DNA from 2 places in the Solibacillus sp. FSL W7-1464 genome. Region 1 is predicted to be linked to the other one. Evidence: riboswitches for the same ligand, from Rfam matches in the RefSeq annotation. Region 1 holds a riboswitch; the other holds the start of a gene.

What was found. Region 1 has a riboswitch for thiamine pyrophosphate ahead of thiW (energy coupling factor transporter S component ThiW). Riboswitches for the same ligand answer to the same signal wherever they lie in the genome.
Region 2: another riboswitch for thiamine pyrophosphate. It lies ahead of tenA (thiaminase II); the one in region 1 lies ahead of thiW (energy coupling factor transporter S component ThiW).

What each region holds. Positions count from the first base shown of each region.
Region 1 is NZ_JBBORC010000001.1:3,056,427-3,060,129, forward strand. Features, by position in the region: gene MKZ25_RS15190 (3'-5' exonuclease) at 1-258, shown strand, start outside; gene MKZ25_RS15195 (nucleotidyltransferase) at 532-1,326, shown strand; gene MKZ25_RS15200 (cupin domain-containing protein) at 1,387-1,959, shown strand; TPP riboswitch at 2,067-2,155, shown strand; gene thiW (energy coupling factor transporter S component ThiW) at 2,244-2,750, shown strand; gene MKZ25_RS15210 (VOC family protein) at 3,210-3,605, opposite strand.
Region 2 is NZ_JBBORC010000001.1:2,634,070-2,637,772, forward strand. Features, by position in the region: gene thiD (bifunctional hydroxymethylpyrimidine kinase/phosphomethylpyrimidine kinase) at 1-251, opposite strand, end outside; gene thiM (hydroxyethylthiazole kinase) at 248-991, opposite strand; gene tenA (thiaminase II) at 969-1,661, opposite strand; TPP riboswitch at 1,737-1,835, opposite strand; TPP riboswitch at 1,902-2,000, opposite strand; gene MKZ25_RS13040 (NAD(P)H-dependent flavin oxidoreductase) at 2,183-3,163, opposite strand; gene MKZ25_RS13045 (acetyl-CoA carboxylase biotin carboxyl carrier protein subunit) at 3,180-3,392, opposite strand; gene MKZ25_RS13050 (acyl-CoA carboxylase subunit beta) at 3,406-3,703, opposite strand, start outside.

The sequences.
Region 1 (3,703 bases):
ATTGTGAGTCACCATATCGGGTTTGACTGGTATAGCTTTCTCGCACTAGAGTTTTTCCGGAACGGTATTCGACCAACGAATCCGGCTGCGTGTACGGTACTGCTTGCACGCAAATATTTGGACAGCCCGAAGAATAACTTGAATGTCATTGCCGAAACGTATAACATTCCGCTGCTTAACCATCATACAGCCGATGCGGATGCGATTTGTGCCAATGAAATACTGCAGCTTATTTTGAAAAAAGCGACTGCACAGTAAGAATGTGTGTGGTCGCTTTTTGTGCTTTTATTAGAATAGTTGAAATGGTTATTAGAAAATGTTCGCAGGGTATTAGAACATCGGAGTGCTTTATTTGAAGATGGCGGCTGTTTATTAGAACAACTCACTGATTTATTAGAAGTTCGCACTTTTATTAGAACATTTTTTTGTTTATTAGAACAATGCAGGACATTATTAGAAGTTCTCAGAATGCATTGTGTTGAAACTATTTCCAGCCTGTCGTCGTAGAATATATAAATTGGAGGTGGATGGATGAGGAACTTCTCTTTATATATGATGTTTACCGGGATATTGATCATCGCCATTAGCGGAAACTGGATTATCTTAAATTATGATAATGTCACGGTTTATCCGAAAACTTCTTATGTTATTTTTACAATCGGGTTAGTATTTGTAGCAGGCGCATTTGTCATGAGCCGTTTCACTACGTACCGTGAAACTGCGAGTACAAATGATAAACGAGACGCATTAAACAGATGGCTTATGGCGAATTATCCGGTTAATAAATGGTTGATTGGCCTCGCCGTTCTTCCTCTTGTCATTGCACCGTTTTATAGCTGGCTGCTGCTTTATACGTTATTTAAGTGGTATTTAATTGTTGGTAGTATGATAGCCGGAATAATTTTCGTGCTGCAAGGTGAACGGGTAGAAGATGATGCGGATTGGCAGTATAAAGGAAAAACAAAGAAAATGCTGGATCTGATCGATTACCGGAAACACCCGTTTAATATTTCGCTTATTCTTTTTATACTCGTCATTGGCAGCTTTATTTTCAGTAAGCAGTGGAATATTCCGCTCCATATGGATGTTGGCGGCAATCCGTACTACGTTGTTACTTTGCCAATCAGTGCATCTGTTATGTCCGCCCTCATGGTAATGAGTACGTTTATTTATATTATCCATCATGGGGATTTCTTCGGATTCCTTAAAGCTGGGCTAAGTTATGAACGAGTCATGGCTGCCCACTTTGGAGAAATTTTTATGTGTAGTCCTACATTGTGTCTTTTAATTTTCACTTGGATTATTTCCTTATCCTCTTATTGGTAGATAGGCACGAAACGGTAAATTTTTGCATACTTTAGCAACAATAAAAAAAGAGGTGAACGATTGAATTCGAATCATGATTATACAACGGCGCAACCGCAGTTTACATTCGATCTTAATAAAAATGCGTTGTTCGTTAAAGACCAGCATAATTTTATCAACCTGCTTGGCGTGAACCAGTTGAATACGCTGGATAATATATCGCTGCTTGATATTTATTTGAGCGCCAATAATGTCATTGAGCCGCACTACCATCAAAATGCGGCGGAACTTGTTTACTGCATTACAGGAAGGGCGATTGTTTCCATATTGAATCCGTTTACGAAACAGCTGATGCATTTCCCGATTAGTCCCGGTCAAGTGGCGAACGTTCCTCAAGGGTGGTGGCATTACGAAGTCGCTACGCAAAACAATACGCATCTGCTTGCCATTTTTAATGCTCCGACACCAGAAGTGATTCTAGGTTCTGATCTGCTTAAGCTGACACCGGCAAATATTATGGCCCATACTTATGGCATGAATGAAAATCTGTGGCAGCAGGCAGTTGCCCCTGTCAGACCGAATACTTTCATCGGTCCGCCAAACCCTTGGCAGCATGCCCAGCCCGGCAATTATGGCGGCGGGTATGGGCAGTGATTGATCTCGGTCGAAGGATCAAATTTCAAAAAGCGCTTGCATAATGATGCGGTCATGTTATGATTATTGTGAAATTAACCCAATATTGGAAGCAGATATTCTGCTCGTAAAACTACTAGGGGCGCCTAATGGCTGAGAAGTACCCTTTGCACCTGATCTAGGTAATACTAGCGTAGGAAAGTAGTATCGATCCCCTATTTTTATTTTTTGTTTAGGCTACGATACCACTTTCTTAATTGAAAGTGGTTTTTTTGTTGCAAAAATTATTGTAAAGGATGGTAAAAATGAATAAAACGAGAAAGCTTACTTACTCCGCGATTATCGCAGCGATCACAACGATTCTCAGCAGTATGGTATACATCCCATTAGGTTTTGCAAAAATTTTTCCGATTCAGCATTTTGCCAATGTCGTATCAGCGGTACTGCTCGGTCCATGGTATGCGGTATTCCAGGCATTTCTTACGTCCACATTGAGAAACTTAATGGGGACAGGCAGTCTATTTGCTTATCCGGGAAGTATGATCGGCGCACTGCTAGCCGCACTTTTGTTTGCGAAAACGAAGAAACTGGCGTTTGCAGCTGTTGGTGAAGTGATTGGAACAGGGTTGCTCGGTGCGGTTGCTACTTATCCGATTGCAATTTTATTTTTAGGTCAGGAAGCAGCGCTGTTCGGCTTTGTACCAGCATTTATGATGAGTTCGTTTGCGGGTGCGCTTTTAGGTTATGGTTTGCTGAAGGTGATGGTGAGAAACCGGGCGTTTGGCGGGATGCTTTATCAGAATGTGGGGTGAGTCGACGGGGTTGGGTTTTTATTTGAAGGTTTCGGGTGGATATTAGAACTTCGGGGCGGGATATTAGAACTTCTGCGTGCTTTATTAGAACAATCTATTGCTGGAAGATTTTCTTCACTGGTCTAGCGGTTTTATTAGAAGAGTTGGAGCAGATATTAGAACTTCGGGGCGGGATATTGGATCTTTCGTGGATTTTATTAGAACAACTTATTTATGGAGAACTATTTTCACCAGCTTATTGATTTTATTAGAAGACTTGAGCGTTTATTAGAACTTCCGGGCGGGATATTTGAAGATCTGCGGATGATATTAGAACAAATCACCTACTTATTAGAACAACCGACACTTATATTAGAAAATCCCACGTTTATTAGAAGATTTTAAACTATATTAGAACAACTCAGCCCTTTATTAGAAAATGAAGCGCCGGGTATTAATGCATGACACCCGGCACAATTTTCAAGCTAAATTAATCTGCCACGACACGCCGTAGCGGTCATTTAGCCAGCCGAACTTCTTACTGAAACCGTAATCCCCGATCGGCATTAGCGGATGTCCGCCTTCGAGCAGTTTTTCATATAGATAGTCGGTTTCCTCTTCGGTATCACATGTAATAAAAATAGAGAACGACGGGGTAAAGTCAAATTCATGTTTTAAATTACTGTCGATGCACATAAATTCCTGACCTTTAATCGAAAAAGTCGCTTGCATGACTTTCCCTTCGTCTCCGCCTTCATTTGCCCCATAGCGGACAATGCTCGTAATTTCCGCATCCTCGATTATGGATGTGTAGAAGTTCATTGCCTCTTCTGCAACTCCGCCTTGAAATATTAAAAATGGTTTTGCGCTTTTCATTGTAGCCTTCCCCTTCCGAAATCAAATTTACACCACTTCAATTTAGCCTATTTTAACCTTTTCCGCGAACTTTTCTACCTATAAAAAGGCATCTCCAT
Region 2 (3,703 bases), 420 kb from region 1:
ATAATTTCCGCACTAAACAGCATCCCTGTTTTAATTGCCTTTATCTCAAAATCCTGAAGTACCGCTTTTAGCTGAGCTTGCACGAAATCGGCCGTTGTCGGATAAATCCCATGCACCCCTTCGGTATTTTGTGCAGTCAGTGCGGTAATGACCGATGTGCCAAATACACGTAGTTCCTGAAACGTTTTCAAGTCTGCTTGGATGCCTGCACCGCCACCGCTATCCGAGCCTGCAATTGTACATGTAATCATCGTCGTCCCTCCGCTAAATTTTCTAGTTCATTCAAGAAATTTGTGTGGAAAGTTCCTATAGCTGCAACAGAATTGGCACTTGCCTGTTTATATTCGTTCAGCAGCGTTAGTAAGTCACCAAACGGTTCTTTACTGTTTGCAAGCACTGCAGCACAAAATGCACTCAGCAAGCAGCCGCTCCCCGTCATCTTTGTCACTTTTTCATGACCACCCGTTACAAATTCGACTCTATCCCCATCCGTAATAACATCTTGTTCACCTGTAACGATCACAATAGATTGATAGTTGGTAGCCAATAGTTTGGCAGTCGCTGCAACATCTATATCCCCAATGCCGCTATCAACACCTTTGGAAGACCAATCCGCTCCCGCAAGAGCCGCCAGTTCTCCAATATTGCAGCGGATGACATCAATCTTTAAAAGGTCTAGCAATTGTTGTGCTGTTTCAGCTCGATACTTCGTTGCCCCTGCCCCAACCGGATCGAGAACAACCGGAGTATGATGCTTATTTGCACTCAGTCCAGCTTGCTTCATCGAATCTACTGTCCGTTCATTCAAAGTACCCATATTCAAAAGTAATGCGTTTGACTGTGCAGCCATTTCCCCCGCTTCTTCTATCGCATCCGCCATTACTGGTGAAGCACCCACCGCCAGCAATCCATTTGCTGTAAAATTTGCGACGACATAGTTTGTAATACAATGGACTAACGGCTGGTTTTTATGAATTGCTTGCAGGCTCATTGACATACACCCCTTGTTTCCAGCTTTGCTTCGTCCAAGGCATCTCCCAGAACATCCATTCGTAATAGCAGCTTTTCTTAAAATGTTCCTGTAATACCTTTAGCTTTGCCGGTTGTTCTTTCGCATATCGATCCAGCATCGATTTTTGTAATTCAATATTTTGTAGCATCTCATCGGACGCATATAGTGCAATCCACTGTTCATAAAGGGGGACATTCGGGCAGGCATCTTTTAACCTTTGCCCAATTTCCTGATACAGCCATGGGCAAGGTAAAATTGCCGCAAATGCTTCTGCTACATCTCCGTTATGTACTGCATTGTACATATGGCTTACATAGTTATAGGCTGCTGGAGCCGGTTCGAATTGTTCCAACTCCTCCGCTGTCACCCCTAATTCTTGAAACGTTGTACGGTGTAACTCCAGCTCTGCGTCATGAATAAATTTTGCTGTTTGCAGAAAATATTGAACATCGTCATCCGAAGTCGCTTTTGCAGCTGCCAGAGCCAGAACTTTCGTATAATGTTTTAAATAATACGCATCCTGCAGCATATAAAACTTAAAATTCTCCAGCGGTAAACTCCCATCTGCAATACCTTGTACAAATGGGTGATAGAAGCTGGCCTCCCAATAAAAATCCGTTTCTTTCCTTACCTTTTCACAAAATCCCATTGTTACTCCTCCTTTTTGTTGGCGGAAGCACAAAAAAGACGCCTCAATATAGAGAGACGTCCCCAAAAAGTGTACGTACCACTTTTCATTGCTCCCTACGTCCGTATTAACGGCCAGGTTCCAAGGGTCAGGTTTTAACCTTCTCAACACTGCTGTGTCCCCCCGCAAATCAAATGCTTGTCTATTTGCAAAAGAAAGACTCCACGTAAAGGATACGCGGAGCCAAAGTAAGTACATATGTATAGCGTGTACTTTGCTCCCTACGTCCGTATTAACGGCCAGGTTCTAAGGGTCAGGTTTTAACCTTCTCAACACTGCTGTGTCCCCCCGCAAATGCATTTAATTACCCTGAGTGTAACAAACTACTTCAAACCGGGCAAGTGAATTCAAAAAATTATGAAATTACTCTCACACCTGCGGAAAGCTTCCCGGCATATAAATGAATTTTTAGCGCTCAGAAAAAAATGCTATTTTCCCTCAGAGAAAAATAGCATTTGTGTTTATTTCACACTCACTGACAACTATTGTAAATGGGCTACAGCCGATCTTTTGCCTGTCAATTCGTCATAAGCCTGTGCATATTCTTCAGCCAGTTTATCAACAAATTGCTGTGTAGAAGTAATCTCTTTAATTGCACCAATCCCTTGCCCGCTTCCCCAAATATCTTTCCAGGCTTTTACCGTATTATCATTGAAGTTCATTGCAGATGGATCACTTTCTTTTAGATTATTCGGATCCATCCCCGCATTAACGATAGAACCTTTCAAATAATTCCCGTGGATTCCTGTAAATAAATTGCTGTAAACAATATCTTCTGCTGAACTATCAACAATCATCTGTTTATATTCTTGGTGAGCAAAGGCTTCTTCAGTCGCGATAAACGGTGAGCCAATATAGCCGAAATCAGCTCCCATCGCCTGTGCTGCCAATACCGAATGGCCTCGTGCGATTGATCCTGATAAAGCTAACGGACCGTCAAACCATTCGCGGATTTCCTGTATAAGCGCAAATGGGCTCTGCTGACCAGCATGGCCTCCTGCACCGGCTGCTACTGCAATGATACCGTCCGCACCTTTTTGAATCGCTTTTTTTGCAAAATAATTGTTGATGACATCATGGAAAACGACGCCTCCATAGCTATGTGCTGCCTCAAAAACTTCTTCACGTGCCCCAAGTGAAGTAATAATAATTGGAACTTTATATTTTACACAAAGCTCCATATCCTGTTCCAGCCGCTCATTTGTTTTATGAACAATCTGGTTAATCGCAAATGGCGCTGCCGGCCGATCCGGATTTTTGGCATTATAACTTTCCAGCTCCTCTGTAATTTCTGCTAACCATTCATCCAACTGGCTTGCCGGTCTTGCGTTTAGCGCAGGCATCGACCCAACAATTCCTGCCTTGCATTGTGCAATGACCAATTTTGGATTGCTGATAATAAACAACGGTGCCCCAATTACTGGAATCCGTAAGTTTTGTAAAATTTCTGGAACATTCCCCATCTAAAATCCCCCTTGTTCAATCAATTACAACTAGTACTTCTTCAGCTTCCACAAAGTCGCCTTCCGCTACCGCTATACGATTCACTTTACCACTTTTTTCAGCAGAAATCGGTATTTCCATTTTCATCGACTCTAAAATCGCTATTTCCTCACCTGCTTCGACTTGCTGACCTTCTACTACAAGCAGCTTCCAAAGTGTTCCTGCCATCATTGCTTTTACTTCACTCATCCTATACTCCCCCTTAGCTTAAAATCGTGCCATGCTTTTTGGCAGGCAACAAATAGTCCTTATTTTCAAATGTTTCATAACGTGCAATCAATTCATCCCTTAACTCGCTTGGAACAATTAAATCATCTACCACTAAATCACTTGCAAGTTTTTGGATATCATAGCTGGCACGGTATTCATCTCGTAATTGTTGAACTAGCGCCGCCTTTTCAGCCGCGTCTTCAATGGCAGCAATTTTATTGAAGTACACTGCGTTAATGGCTGCTTCCGGTCCCATAATAGCAATTTCAGCAGATGGTAGCGCAATCGTT